DNA from 2 places in the Solibacillus daqui genome. Region 1 is predicted to be linked to the other one. Evidence: riboswitches for the same ligand, from Rfam matches in the RefSeq annotation. Region 1 holds a riboswitch; the other holds the start of a gene.
The links. Region 1 has a riboswitch for FMN ahead of O7776_RS05765 (ECF transporter S component). Riboswitches for the same ligand answer to the same signal wherever they lie in the genome.

Region 2: another riboswitch for FMN. It lies ahead of ribE (riboflavin synthase); the one in region 1 lies ahead of O7776_RS05765 (ECF transporter S component).

What each region holds. Positions count from the first base shown of each region.
Region 1 covers NZ_CP114887.1:1,217,326-1,225,412, forward strand. Annotated here, with positions in the region: gene ccsA (cytochrome c biogenesis protein CcsA) at 1-481, shown strand, start outside; gene O7776_RS05745 (response regulator transcription factor) at 604-1,320, shown strand; gene O7776_RS05750 (ATP-binding protein) at 1,313-3,088, shown strand; gene O7776_RS05755 (RNA polymerase sigma factor SigX) at 3,486-4,019, shown strand; gene O7776_RS05760 (hypothetical protein) at 4,016-5,227, shown strand; FMN riboswitch at 5,537-5,712, shown strand; gene O7776_RS05765 (ECF transporter S component) at 5,955-6,530, shown strand; gene brnQ (branched-chain amino acid transport system II carrier protein) at 6,755-8,087, shown strand, end outside.
Region 2 covers NZ_CP114887.1:2,419,501-2,427,587, forward strand. Annotated here, with positions in the region: gene O7776_RS11740 (ABC transporter permease) at 1-9, opposite strand, end outside; gene O7776_RS11745 (GNAT family N-acetyltransferase) at 141-575, opposite strand; gene O7776_RS11750 (ArsR/SmtB family transcription factor) at 680-994, opposite strand; gene O7776_RS11755 (cation diffusion facilitator family transporter) at 1,007-1,954, opposite strand; gene ribH (6,7-dimethyl-8-ribityllumazine synthase) at 2,664-3,131, opposite strand; partial or broken gene ribB (3,4-dihydroxy-2-butanone-4-phosphate synthase) at 3,167-3,751, opposite strand; gene ribE (riboflavin synthase) at 3,764-4,396, opposite strand; FMN riboswitch at 4,527-4,660, opposite strand; FMN riboswitch at 4,829-4,963, opposite strand; gene O7776_RS11775 (NUDIX hydrolase) at 5,127-5,657, shown strand; gene O7776_RS11780 (GNAT family N-acetyltransferase) at 5,853-6,404, opposite strand; gene O7776_RS11785 (O-methyltransferase) at 6,567-7,148, opposite strand; gene O7776_RS11790 (pentapeptide repeat-containing protein) at 7,385-8,087, shown strand, end outside.

The DNA.
Region 1 (8,087 bases):
GCTGACAGAAAATAAAATGACACCCCTTGTAGAATTACCAGCATTAATTGATGCGCGTAAATTAACATCAGTTGTTTGGTCTATTCTTTTTGGTACGATTTTATACGGATTAATTCGTTTAATCTTCCGTAAAAAAGTAGCAACCATGCTACAACCATTAGTGAAACGTGTGAATTCTACTTTATTAGACGAAATTGCCTATCGCGCGATTTTAATTGCTTTCCCGATATTTACGCTAGGTGCACTGATTTTCGCAATGATTTGGGCACAAAAAGCATGGGGGCGTTTCTGGGGGTGGGACCCAAAAGAAGTATGGGCGCTTATTACGTGGTTATTCTATGCAGCCTTCTTACACCTACGTCTTTCAAAGGGCTGGGAAGGAAAAAAGACAGCTTGGTTAACAGTAATTGGGTTCGTAATTATTATCTTTAACTTAGTTGTTGTAAACTTAGTAATTGCTGGTTTACACTCTTACGCATAAATTTAACAAAATATCGTATTTTTAGAAAAGTTCTTCCTTGTTTGGTTGAGCTTTTCTTTTCAATTGCTATTTGAACAGGTACAATAGAAAAGAGAAACAGAGTTTTGAAAGGGGTAACACCAGTGTCTGAAAATATATCTGTATTAATCGTTGATGATGAGGATCGTATTCGTCGCTTATTAAAAATGTATTTAGAACGTGAAGGATATTTAGTAGAAGAGGCCGAAAATGGAGAACAAGCTCTTGAAATGGCTATGGAAAAAGATTATCACTGTATACTATTAGATATTATGATGCCTGAAAAAGATGGACTAGAAGTATGCGCGGAGTTACGTGAAAAGAAAACGACGCCAATTATTTTACTTACAGCAAAAGGTGAAGAAGCAAACCGTGTACAAGGGTTCGAACTTGGAGCGGATGATTATATTGTAAAGCCATTTAGTCCCCGTGAGGTTGTGCTGCGTTTGAAAGCGATTTTACGTCGCTCAGCAGTGTTCTCACCGGTAAATAATTCATCGTCATCTAAAGATTTAGTTGTGTTTCCACATTTAACAATTGACCATGATGCGCACCGTGTAACAGCTGACGGTACAGAAGTAAACTTAACACCAAAAGAGTATGAGTTGCTTTACTTCTTAGCAAAATCTCCTGACAAAGTATTTGACCGTGAGCAATTATTAAAAGAAGTATGGCATTATGACTTCTTTGGGGACTTACGTACGGTAGATACACATGTAAAACGTTTACGTGAAAAGTTAAATCGTGTTTCTGAAAATGCGGCGAAAATGATCGTAACGGTTTGGGGAGTTGGCTACAAGTTTGAGGTCGTAAATGATTAGAATAGCAACAAGTATCGTCGGGAAGCTATGGGGAACCATTTTGCTTCTCGTTTCGTTTGTCCTGTTCATTTTCACGTTATTCATGTTAGAGCTTTTAGAGAAATATAATAATGAACAATCCGAAATGTCATTGCGTCAAACGGCGGCAGCGATTGTGAGCATTGTTGATCATGATGAATTAGACGATAAACAATTTGCCATTATTTCCGAATTATTAACCGAAACAACGAACGTACTGATTGCAAAAAATTCGGATGAAGTGCTTTATTCTGTACAAGAGGGCGTTAATAAAGAGGAAATTCAAGAAAAAATTATTTCAAGTAAGGTATTTGAAAAGGTATATGCTACCGACGAGCCGATTGTTAAAGAACTAACACTGCCATCGAATACCAAAGAAAATAAAAATAGCAATTACATTGTGCTTGGATTCCCATTAAAGAGCGAAGCGGAAACGCATGGAGCTGTCTTTATGTATAAAAATCCAGAGGCATTGCACCAAACAAGTAAGGAAACGACAAAAATTGTCTTTATCGCAGCGGCCATTGCTTTTGTATTAACAACAATTTTTGCTTTTTTCTTATCTTCTAAAATTACATTACCGCTACGGAAAATGCGTGAACATGCCTTTGAATTAGCAAAAGGGCGCTTTGATTCGAAATTAGATACGAAACAAAATGACGAAATTGGTCAGTTGGCTGTTGCATTTAACCAAATGGGACGCCAATTAAAGCACCATTTAGAAGTTATTCATCAGGAAAAAGAACAGTTGTCTAGTGTTTTAACGTCGATGTCAGATGCCGTTATTACATTTAACCGTGATAAGACGATTTTAGTAAGTAATCCACCTGCTGAACGCATGCTACAAAAATGGTTTGTTACAAGAGGTTTAGATAGCTCAAAACCGATTCCTGTTGAGTTTTATCATATGCTAGATCATGTTTTAAGTTTTGAAGATCAACTTGAAGAAGAGCTGGAAATTGGCAAATCTTATTACAGTATTTCGATTAGCCCGCTCTACAGTGGCGAGTCAATTCGTGGCGCGGTTGCTGTCATTCGCGATAAAACAGAAGAAACGAAGCTTGAAAAGTTAAAATCAGACTTTATCGCCAATGTTTCACATGAATTACGCACACCGATCGCAATGCTACAGGGCTACTCTGAAGCGATTTTAGATGGAGTTGTGGAATCTGAGGAAGAACGTAATGACATGATACGTGTTATTCATGATGAATCCCAGCGTATGAGCCGCTTAGTAACGGATCTATTGGATTTAGCTCGCATGGAAGCGGGTCATATGACGCTCTATAAAGATGATGTACCGCTAGTATCAGTTATTGATCGAATGACACATAAATTCGATCAGCGTGCTAAGGAACATCAAGTACAATTAAAGTTTGAAACGATGATTCCACAAGAAACGATTATTCCGATTGATGAAGACCGCATTGAACAAGTGTTAACTAATTTAATCGACAACGCGATTCGCCATACGTCACAAAATGGCTTCGTTACCGTGTCGATTACAGAAGACCAAGGATATGCAAAAATCGAAGTAAGCGATACAGGGCAAGGCATTCCACAAGACGATTTACCATACGTGTTTGAACGTTTCTACAAAGCCGATAAAGCTCGCACACGTTCAAAAGGTGGGACAGGTCTTGGATTAGCAATTACAAAAAATATCGTAGAAGCACATGAAGGTAAAATCACTGTAACAAGCATAGAACAACAAGGCACTACGTTTACATTCCATTTGCCGCTTAAATAAATAGGGTTGTAGTCTAACATTTGCTACTCTTTAAATTCACCATTTACAACTGAATGGTGAATTTAATTTTTTAACTTGCTTCAGAAATTTTTTGTACCGAAAGCGAAGTGACAGGTACAGAAGCCCCAACTTCTATAAGTTGGGTTGAATGCTAAATATGCAAATCTATACAGTGGGCGTTCAAACCCCGGCTGAATCAAGTTAATGCCCCGGCGGATGTCACAGATTTTTTAGGGGAGTTTTTCGAGCGAGCTCGAAAAAAATCTGGACGCAATTACGCCGAGGCGTAATTGATAGTACCAAATCTATAAAACTTAATAAAATTACGATAAACTTGTTACAACATGTAACTTTTTTTGCATTGAGACGACAAATTATTGAAATGGAGGTGGGATGGGTGCAACAATCCATTTTCCATCGGTTATACGATATGTATCATCACGATGTTTTTAACTTTTTGTATTATATTGTGAAAAACCGCACAGCTGCTGAAGATCTTTCTCATGAAGTTTATATAAGAGTATTGAATGCCTATGACCGATTTGAAGGGAAAAGCAGCGAAAAAACCTGGCTATTTTCCATTGCGAAAAATGTTGCAATTGATTACTTCCGAAAAAAGCAGGTTCGGGATAAACATGCATTTACCGCATTTGATTGGGAGACAGAGCAGCTCGTATCACATAGCCCATCACCAGAACAGTTTGTAGAGTTAAGTGATCAGCTTAGGCAATTACTAGAAGCGTTAGAACAATGTACAGGTGATCAAAAAATGGTCATTATTATGCGCTTTATGCAAGAATTGTCGATTCAGGAGACTGCCGAAATTTTAGGGTGGACTCAAGGGAAAGTAAAAACAACGCAGCACCGGGCATTAAAAAATTTACGTTTAATATTGGAGCAGCAAGATGGAAAGGGGGGCGATTCATTATGAACAAGGAGCAATGGGATGATGAGAATTTAGAAAACCTTTTCAAACAAGCGCCGAAAGTAAATGATCTTCGAACAAAAGATGTAGTACTACAGCGTTTAATTGATGAAGGCGCATTTGATGAAAAACCGCCTCAATTACAAAAAGTAGCACAAAAAAGAATTCGCTGGACACCATTAATTGCCTCGATTGCGTCATTATTTATTTTAGTATTAATAGGTTCACAATTTATAGGGAACAACTCGATTTCAATGGAAAACAGTGCGCGTGATGAAGGAGAAAAGGAATCAACTAGTGACGCTATGGAAGCAAAAATGGCTGACCAATCTGAGGAATCTTCATTGATGACAACGCGTGCTTTTGTAAATGCGACGACACAACAAACACTTGTATACGAATCGCAATTAGAAGGTGTTACATTATTTGAAATGGGCTTATCAGTTGGTACAGAAAGTATTCCAGTAAGTTTTTTAATCCCAAATGATATCGTTTTAAATAAAGTAGGCACAGATCATCCAACGAATTTGCAATTGTATGAAACATTTGCATCGAAAATAGATGAAACAGCTTTAGGCTTTAGTGAGTATCACCCATTTAAAGGAACATTTCATGAACAAGAGGACGGAATAATTCATACATTACCTGATGGACATAATTATGATGCAAGTTCAGCAAACATTTCAAATTATACCGGAGCATTAATCAATACGTTTGGAGATGCTTATAAGGAAGTACAGCTTGAAAATGAACAAGGTGAACCTTTATTTTTCAATCATTTGGGTAATTTGACAGAGCCAATTCAATTACAAGGTGAACAAAGACAATACAATTATTTTGTCTATCAGAAACAAGATGGCTCATATTATTTAAGCCCAAATTTCCATACGAGCTTTTCAACAGTTGAAGAAGCATTAAACAATATGGCAGTTGAATCAAATGATCTATATCAATCAGCCATTTTACCTGATGTGACATTTAATACAGAAGTAAAAGATAATATTGTAACGATTACATTCGATCAGCCGCTTGATTTAGAACAATTTGAGCCAACAGCAGCGATGCGTATGATTGAAGGAATGCTATTAACGGCAGCAAGTTTCGATAAACAAATTAAATTTGAACATATTGTACAAGATAATTGGAGTGGTTTTGACTTCACAAAGCCTTTAGAGAAGCCAATAGGAGCGAATATCGTTTTATATAACTTTTAACTTGATTCAGCAGGGTCTAAATCCTCGACTGAATTGTGGTACGAAGGCTAAAAGCGTCACGTCCTGTGCTAACGCCTTCGTGATCAACTTCGTGTTGACCTAATGCCCCTTGCGGATGTCACAGATTTTTTTAGAAGTGTTTTTCAAGCGTGCTAAAAAAAATCTGGAGGTAATTACGTCGGATCGTAATGAATCTAATCAAATAAATTTACTCGGAATTGTAAGCAAAGGTCTTTACAATTCCGTTTTTTATTTTATAATAGTAATTGTAGTAAAGTTATTCGTACTTTACGAACAAATTTCATATTGATTCATCTTCGGGGCAGGGTGTAATTCCCGACCGGCGGTAATAAAAGTGTCAACTTCTGACCATTTACTTGGAGGACGTTGCGTCAAAGCTTTTTCAGCCCGCGAGCCACAATTTGTGTGCAGGATTTGGTGAGATTCCAAAGCCGACAGTATAGTCTGGATGGGAGAAGGTGAAGGTACGGTCGTCATTTTATGAAAATGTCGCTTGTTCGTAGTGCCAATTTTTTCTTATGCAAATTGTGGGATATTTTTTGCATACACGAAATTGGTCTCATACTACAACAATGCGAATAGACCCTTTATTTAAGTGTGCCTATTTCTCCCTTATGCTTGTTTGTGCATAAGGGTTTTTTCGTGGAATGAAGTGAATCGTCCTTTCTTCTTGCGAGACTGAATCAGCAAAGAGGAGAGATTGCAAATGCAAAAAAGAAGTTTAAAGTTACGCTCGTTCGTAACGATTGCGATGCTTAGTGGGGTATCATTCATATTGATGTTATTAAATTTCCCGCTACCATGGTTCCCGGTGTTTTTACAAATTGATTTCAGTGATGTGCCAGCATTAATTGCGGCTATTACAATGGGGCCGGTTGCCGGTATTATGGTCGAGCTAGTAAAAAACGTACTAGATTGGATTTATACAGGAGCGCCAGAGGGTATACCAGTAGGACATATGGCGAACTTTGCGACAGGTGTATTATTCATTTTACCAGCGTACTTCATTTATAAAAAATTCCCTTCAGTAAAAGGGTTAATGTCAGGTCTAGTTGTTTCGACAGTAGTAATGTCACTAGGTATGGCGGTATTAAACTATGTAGCATTTTTACCACTTTACACGTATTTACTAGGCTTTGAATATAATATGTATGAAACTGTTGTCTTAGGGATTTTACCGTTTAACATTGTCAAAGGTGTGATAATGTTAGTCGTGGTAACAATGCTCTATCGTACAATGCGTGTGTGGATTGAAAATCAACGTAAACAATATTCACTTTAAATAATTTATAACAAGCTATAGAGATGCAGTGTTTTGCTGTATTCTATAGCTTTTTTGTATTTTTTATTACATAAAAGGGGGATAATATTCTAGGATACGCGGTTAAGAATAACTATTCGCTATTGTATTCGACGTAATAGCCTGTTATCATAATGACTATTGTTGTAAAAATCAATATATTTCGTTTATTAGACAACGTAGAAAACATCATGGGAGCGAATGAAATGGAGAAAAAAATACCATTTTCAACATACGCAGTGATCGGAACGATGCTGTTCGGTATGTTTTTTGGGGCGGGTAATTTAATTTTCCCAATCCAAATGGGGCAGTTAGCTGGGACAAACTATTGGTTTGCGCTAACAGGCTTTTTAGTAACGGCGATTGGATTGCCATTTTTAGGGATATTGGCGATTGGCTTATCGGGAAGTAATGGACTACGTGATTTAGGGAGTAAGGTTCATCCGATTTTTGGGCTAGTCTTTGCCTTGGCATTATATTTAACAATTGGGCCATTCTTTGCGATTCCGCGTACTGCAACTGTACCGTTTGTAGTAGGGTTTGAGCCGTTTATTGATCCAGCACAAACGAAAATTTGGCTAGCGGTATTTAGTTTTGTGTTCTTTGCGATTGTGTTTTATTTTTCGTTAAATCCGGCGAAAATTATGGACATTATCGGAAAATATTTAACGCCAGCATTTTTAATTTTCCTATTTATTTTAATTGGTATCAGTTTATTTTCACCGATGGGTAGTTTTGTTGAGCCTACGGGTAGCTATATTAACGAAGCGTTTATGACGGGCTTTAAAGAGGGTTACAATACGATGGACGCCCTTGCGTCATTGGCATTTGGGATAATTGTTATTAATGCGATTAAACGGACTGGTATTACAGATAAAAAAGAAATTGCAAAAGCAACGTGGAAATCAGGAATTTTTGCGATGGCTTTAATGATGCTTATTTATGGGCTAATTGCTTATATGGGTGCATCTAGTGTGACATTGATCGGTACGTTTGATAATGGCGGACAAATTTTCGCTGCAGTTGCGGATCATTATTTTGGTTCTTATGGGGCGATTTTATTAGCGGTTATTATTGTGCTAGCATGTTTAAAGACGAGCATCGGGCTAATTACATCTTGTAGTGAGTTTTTCCATGAGGTGTTCCCGAAAATTAGCTATAAAGTATTTGTAATTGTACTATGTGTGGTGTCATTTACAATTGCGAACTTTGGATTAACAAACATTATTACATATGCGATTCCGGTATTATTGTTCTTATATCCATTAGCGATTGTGTTGATTATTTTAGCGTTAGCAGGGCCTTTGTTTCACTATAAGCAGCCGATATTTGCGGTTGCGATGTTATTTACCTTCTTTATTAGTATAATTGATGGTTATAATGCATTAGTGGCGAGTGTGCCTGCATTTGAAGTTAGCTTTTTAACGAAATTAGCAAGTGTCTATGCGGATATGTTACCGCTTTATTCAATTGGTTTAGGGTGGATTGTACCTGCTGTTGTGGGTGCGGTTATTGGCTATTTTGTTTCACTTATAAAAA
Region 2 (8,087 bases), 1.2 Mb from region 1:
TAAACTCATGGTCACTCTCCTTTGCGTATTAGAGGATAGGAAAGTTTATATTTCAAGGTAACCTACAAAGATGCGACATCATTTTTAACTATACAACTTTTCTATCTTATTCACCAAGCCAATCATGAGGATATGCATAATTATTTATCCAAAAATAACGTCATTCCTGGAGCCTCTGTATCACGTATTATAAAGCCTAGTTTTTCGTAAAACGGCTTCTTGCCTGGTGCACAAAAGAGCTGAACCGATTTCATACCTTGTTGCTGACAATGTTGTACTAAAGCTGTCATTACCTTTTTCCCTACCCCATTCGCCTGATAACTTGGTTGAATCATCACATCGCAAATAAATGTTTGGTAGACCCCATCTGAAACAATTCGCCCAAAGCCAATTAATTGCTGGTCATCATAAGCCGCAATTGAATACCAGCTATTGCATATTCCCTCATACAATTGATCAGGTGTAAAAAAGCCGTTCGCATTCCAACCTGTCGTAGAATGTAACGCTAAATACTGTTGTTTTTCAGGTAATTCATCACTGATAATAATGTGCTGAACTGTTGTTTTCTGTTCCATTCACCCGCCCCCTTTTCGTATTATTATAAGTACAAAGAAATAAATATACCATACGAAAAATAAAATAAGAACAATGTGGATTTCTCCGCATTGTTCTCTTAGATTTAGTGTTTTGCATGATCAATTGCCTGATGGAGTAAATTCATAACATGCTCATCATCGCTAGTATAATACATCGTTGTCCCTTCGCGTCGGAACTTAACGAGCCGTAAGTTTTTTAAAAAACGTAATTGATGTGACACCGTTGATTGACTTAAATTTAAGCTTTCTGCTATATCATTCACTGCATATTCCTCACAGCATAATAAATTTAAAATACGAATACGTGTTGGATCTCCTAGCGCTTTGAATAGTTGCGACACGACAAATAATGTTTCTTCATCTAGTTCGTGACGTACATTTTCAATTTGTTCGTTCATATTTGTCCCCCTTTAATGATGATGGTGGTGATGGCCGCTTACTTCTGCTTTTACAGTACAATAAATAGAATCGTCATGATTGTGCGCACTACCTTCAATTTGAATGGTCGCATGCTGAATATTGGCATGGAGTAGTTCATGTTCTATTTTGGCTAAAATCGCGCTACTCTGTTTTACCGTCAGTACATCATCTAATACAATATGGCAAGTTAGTGCATGAAAACCACTTGTCACTGTCCATATGTGAACATCATGCACACCGCGTACTTGCTCATGTCCATTCAAAATGCTAACTACTTGATCACTGTCAACCCCAGTTGGTGTTCCTTCCATTAATACATGGAGTGAATTTTTCGTTACTGAGTAACCACCACGAAGTACGAGCACCGCTACTATGACACTTGCTAATGGATCTGCCCAACCAAAACCGAAAAACATCATTAAGAGTGCTGCGATAATCGCTCCAACAGAACCAAGCATATCGCTAATGACATGTAAAAAGGCACCGCGCATATTTAAATTTTCTTCTGTGTCGCCGCCTTTAAGCATAATCCATGCAACTAAAATGTTAACGAGTAATCCGATAACACTAATAATAAGCATACCTGTCGTCGCAACTTCAGGTGGATTTTGAAAGCGATCAATCGCTTCATAAAAAATGTATAACGCAATTGCAATAAGCGTGACACCATTTAACGTAGCAGCAAGAATTTCGATTCGTTTATAGCCATACGTTTTTGACATCGTCACCGCTTTTTCAGACACAATAAAGGCTAAAAGTGCAATGGCAAGTGAAACCGCATCACTTAGCATATGCCCTGCGTCCGATAGCAACGCCAAACTATTCGTTAGAAAGCCACCAATTGCTTCGACAATCATAAAACTAAAAATTATTACAAATGAAATCAGTAAAATCTTTTTATTAGCCCCGTGTGAATGATTGTGTTGATGTTCAGCCATAAAACCAATCCTTTCTTTATATGAGCATATATTCATATATAAATATTAATACATTTTAAATTTTTTGTCAATTTAGAAGATAAAATCTCACAATAAGCATTTACAAAATTCGGAAAATAGTGCATGCAGATCATACAATTCGTTATGCTACGCTACGGGGCATGCTTTCCTGGGGGCGTGGCGGCAAGTATATAGTGGATTTTCCGCGCACGCTTTATCCCCAAGGAGTCCGCCCCTTCACTTCGCGGCACTCTACTATAAAACTAAAGTTTGTTTTTATTACTAAGCTTTTAAATGGAGTGTGTAGAATCGAACATTGTAATTGAAATAAAGTCTATTTTCGTCTAAGAATATTTTTATTTTGAGACAATCAAAATCGCTAATTTTTATTTGCAGAGATAACGTTTGATCCAAAATACAATACTGTAAACAGCGACATATTTTATTCTTCCCCGCCGCCTCGCGTTAGCGCAAGCGGCAGCATTGTCCTCTTTTAACTAAATTCACACGCAACATTTTAGTTTGGCGGGCCTTGCATGCGGCATTAAAGACAGTAGTATGGACACGTACCACGTGGTCATAATGCTGTCATGCCGTGCCCGCCGAAAATAAGTAACACTATACTTAATCCATTTTTTAGAAGTGAATTTTCTCATTATGAGAAAAAATAAAAAAGGATGAGCAGTATTACTACTCATCCCCCAAAAAATTATTTAAACAGTTGATTTAAATTGGCCATTTCAATTGCTGAAATCGCGCTGTCATACCCCTTGTTACCGGCTTTCGTACCAGCTCGTTCAATAGCTTGTTCTATATTTTCTGTCGTCACAATGCCGAAAATAATTGGTACTCCTGTATCTAAAGACACTTTTGCAATACCTTTTGCGGCTTCATTACACACATAATCATAATGCGTTGTTGCCCCACGAATGACCGTTCCTAAACCAATTACTGCATCATATTGTTTAGTTTCTGCCATTTTTTTCGCGATAAATGGTACCTCAAACGCACCTGGTACCCATGCGATATCAATATTTTCTTCGTTTACATCATGACGCTTTAATCCATCTAATGCACCCGATAAAAGTTTATCATTAATAAATTCATTAAAACGTCCTACAACGATTCCAATTTTAAGTTGTGTTCCAATTAATTGTGCTTCAAAAATTTTACCCATTATGCTGCTCCTTTTTAAACAAGTGATAGTTTTACGTAGTGTGTTAATTGTTCGATTGAAATTAGTTTCATATCCCATTTCGCTGCCAATTGTTCTAGTTGTGGCAGTCTTGCCATTGTGCCGTCTTCGTTTAAAATTTCACAAATAACTGCCACTTCAGCACTCTTACAAAGTTTTGCTAAGTCAACTGCAGCCTCTGTATGACCACGACGCACAACAACTCCACCTTCTTTTGCAATTAGCGGGAAAATATGACCTGGTCTTTTAAAATCCTCTGCCGTATTCGTTCCATCCAATAACGCATGGATTGTATCAGAACGTTCAAATGCGCTAATACCAGTTGTCGTTGTTTTGTAATCAATACTTACGGTAAAAGCCGTACCATGATGATCAGTATTCGCTTCAACCATTGGTGTAAGTGCAAATTTGTCAGCAATTTTTGTACTAATCGGTGTACAAATTAACCCTCGACCATGCATAGCCATGAAATTAATATTTTCAGGTGTCGCATGTTCGCCTAACATAATAAAATCTCCCTCATTTTCACGATTTTCATCATCGACAACAATGATAATATCGCCTTTTTTAAGCGCATGGATTGCTTCTTCTACTGTATGCATTTGTCCCTCTCCTTAAAATCCATTTCTTTTTAGGAAATCGCGTGTCACATTGGATGATTTAGCTTGCACATGCTGTTTCACATATTTACCAAGCAAATCCGTTTCCACATTGACTTGCTCCCCGACCTTTTTCATTCCTAGTACGGATTGATGACTTGTATGAGGGATGAGGGATACAGTTAGCATATTTTTTTGAAGTGCAAAAATCGTTAAACTTGTGCCATCAAGTGTAATTGATCCTTTCACAATACAGTTTTCAAGTAAACCATCTGCTACTGTTAGGTCTACATAGATCGCATTTGAAATTGTTTTTTTACTTTTGATCGTTGCAATACCATCGACATGGCCGCTTACAAAATGCCCGCCAAATCGGCCATTAGCATGCATTGCTCGCTCTAAATTTACAGGCATACCTTTTTGTAATGAAGTTAAATTTGTTGCATGAAACGTTTCTGGCATAACATCTGCATAAAAGCGGTCGCTTGAAAACTGTGTAACGGTTAAGCACACACCATTCACCGCAATGCTATCTCCTAACTGCACATCACTTAACACCTTAGTTGCCTTAATCTCTAGCTGCATCGCATCGGTACCCATATTTATTTTTTCGATGGTTCCGATTTCTTCAATGATTCCTGTAAACAACCTACTCACCTCATATCAATTATCTTGAACATAAAAAACCCCGTACGAAATGCGTCGGAGTTTGATGAGAGGTAAAATTGGCATCGTCAAATAAGACTTCTGATTGTATTTTTTCAAAAATCTCGCACAATGCTTCCTTCTCCCATCCAGACTATACTGTCGGCTTTGGATTCGCACCAAATCCTGCACACACAAAGTGGCTCGCGGGCTTAGAGATACCTCATCACCGCCGATTGGGAATTTCACCCGACCCCGAAGGAAATGTATTAAAATTGTGAAATAAAAAAATCCCTATACTCAGGGTACAGGGATTGAATACATAGCCAAATAAGCCTCATTTTTACGTTAAAAAATGATGCGTAAATTTTACCCACCCTAAAATCGGTGTGGCAAAAAAGCTTTTTGAAAGTATTACATTTTCAAAAAGTGCTACGATTCCTTCTCCCATCCAGACTATACTGTCGGCTTTGGATTTACACCAAATCCTGCACACACAAAGGTGGCTCGCGGGCTTAGAGTTACCTCATCACCGCCGATTGGGAATTTCACCCGACCCCGAAGGAATTTATTTAATTTCGTATGTTATTGTAACATATCTTTTGAAAAAGAAAAGATTTTATTAATAATATTGCCTTTTTTATTTTCAGATTGTTCATAAAATTGGACAACATTTATAGTATAATAGCACTTCTATTGTCTATTACAAAATTTTACACAAGGAGAACATTCGATGGAAAATTGGGATGTATACGATCAACACCGCAACAAAACAGGCAAAATCATTACAAGAGGTAGTGAAATGGCGGACGATGAATTTCATGTCGTTGTGCACGTATGTATCTTTAACAATCAAGGTGAGATGTTAATTCAGCAGCGCCAACCATTTAAAGTGGGCTGGCCAAACTATTGGGATGTTTCATGTGGAGGTAGTGCGATCACTGGGGACACGAGCCAACAAGCTGCCGCGCGTGAGCTATTTGAGGAACTTGGAATTTGGTACAATTTCGAAGAGATGCGCCCACAGCTGACAATTAATTTTGAACGTGGCTTTGATGATTATTATTTAATTGAGCATGAAGTAAATTTAACAGAACTTGTCCTTCAGCCAGAGGAAGTACAAGCTGTGAAATGGGCATCAAAGGATGAGATATTACAAATGATGCAGGAAGAAACATTCATTCCGTTTTATGAGCATTTTATTCATTTGCTTTTTGATATGCGCCATCAATATGGAACTTTAACAAAAATCTCGTTCAAGTAATTGCTGAACGAGTTTTTGATTTGAGTACTGTTATTGTTTTTGAAATTTTTCATCAAGTAGCAATTGATAGGATTGCTCCAAAAATCCATCGAACGGGAATTCTTTATTCTGTATTTTCTTCAGTAATCGTTCTTTCGCTTGTATAGCTTGCTCATTTCCCACCGTATTTAAGTACTTTTACTTCTAAGGGCTTTCTCATATTATTTCACCTTTCGATGTAGTATTGGGAAAAGTATCGTTTAGTATTGGCTGTGTAATCGTATTATTTTTCCAATCATCGTAAATGGCTGCATACAACATAGAATCAGAAATTGTTCCATCTTCGTTTTCCCAAGCATTTCGTAAATAGCCTTCCTTGACAAAATTGCCCTTTATGAAGCACTTTTGCATTGCAATATTATCTGCTCTTGTATAAGCTTCAATTCGAATTTTCTCGAGTTCACCAAACAAATAATCTTGAAGCCACTGTAATACTTTTACACCAATTCCCTTACCTCGCACGTTTTCGATAAGACGAATATCGAATAGTGGAATTGAATCATCGATATCATCTATTACAAGTATCCCAACTTTTTGTTGCTCAGAAATAATCCAAAATGTCTCTCTTCCATCGCTATAATAGCCTTTTTCTGCGGCATTTCGAATCGATTGTCTCTCAAGCCTAGCGTTCGCATGATATGGCCAATCATTCGAACACAGTAGCTCTACTAAATCCTCAATTTCCGACTTAAATTTTTGAATATTCATTCATTTTAACCCCTTTACAAATCGTAACGAGAAATAGAAACGGCGGTTATGTAATTAAAAAATTCCGACAATTCGATTTATTGTATTGCAACGAAACACTATATTTAACTAAAAAATATGTAACTAATACATTACCTTATCTTTTATTTCATCCGAGGATTATTACTTTACCTTTGTTGCTAGTATTGCAGATGAAGTTGGTGTTAGGTAAATTTCTGTTGCTATTAATCCACTATGATTTAGCCAATATTCCCTAACTTTATCGGGTTTCCCTTTCCATTCATCTGGAAATTGGTCTTCAGGAGTAAAATCATCCATAAACAACATTCCTCCGACATTTAATGTATTGAATAATAGTTCTCCTTCAATCGTTTTTGTAGCAGCAACATCGGCAAAAATAAATTGAAATGGACCTTTTGTAATAACCTCTTTCCAATCCCCACAAATAAATTCTGCTTGGTTATGTCTAATATGATTGGCAGTAGCATCAATTTTTTCTTTTGAATTATCTATCGTTATAAATTTTACTGTTGGAGCAATAGATGAAAGTATCCAAGAACTCCCTACACCAAAACCAGTTCCAACCTCAAGAATTTCTCCTTGTGTTATTTGTCCAACGAGAACTGATAATAGTCTTCCAGCTTCATCTGAACAGGAATTTACAAAATCATTTCTTTTATCTAACAACTTGCTGGTCTGAACTAATTCTGGAATATATGTATTCGAACGATACAATGTGGACATTAGATAAACCACCTTCCTTATGCAATTTTCTACATCTTTAATACATATTAGAATTATAAACCAAATAGGTAAAATTTGGTATAATGTATATAATTTACACTTCCATAATTTAAGGCTGAGGAAATTATGTTGAGAACGGTGCTCTCCTTCCCTGCTTTTCAACAAACGGATCGGGTACTTTAAGTCTTGTTTAATAAATTCAAAAGTTTTTTGATAAAAGGAATGAAGGTGGAAAAATGGATATTAAAACAGCCCAAAATATTAGAGAAAGTTTAACAGCCGATTGTTCGAAGTGCTTTGGACTTTGCTGCACAGCACTTAATATTGTAGCTTCAAGTGATTTTTCGATGAACAAACCAGCAGGTACTCCTTGTATGAATTTACAGTCTGATTACAGTTGCCAAATTCATAGTCAGTTGAGAGTGAAAGGATTCAAAGGCTGTACAGTATTTGATTGTTTGGGTGCTGGACAAGTCGTTTCTCAAGTTACTTTTAACGGTCAGAGTTGGCAAGAAAATCCTGATATTGGGAAGAAAATGTTTCAAGTATTTCCCATCATGGAGCAAATACATGAAATGATCGCGTACGTGGCAGAAGCTCTGTCTTACGATATACCCGATGATTTAGCTGAAAAATTGAGAAAACAGTTAAAGGAATTGCAGGATTTAACGAAGTTGGACGCAGATAATTTATTGTCACTTGATTTGGTGATGTATCGATTTTCTTTAAATGAACTGCTTACTTCAGCGAGTAATTTTGTCAGAAAAAATACAATCGACCAAATGCCCAGTCTTCGAAAAATTAAAGAGTTTAACCATGCGAGAGCTGATTGGATGGGTAAAAAGTTAAAGGGAAATGATTTAAGAGCAACTGATTTCAGGGGAGCCTATTTGATTGCTGCGGATATGAGAAATACTGATTTAAGGGCAGTCAATTTTA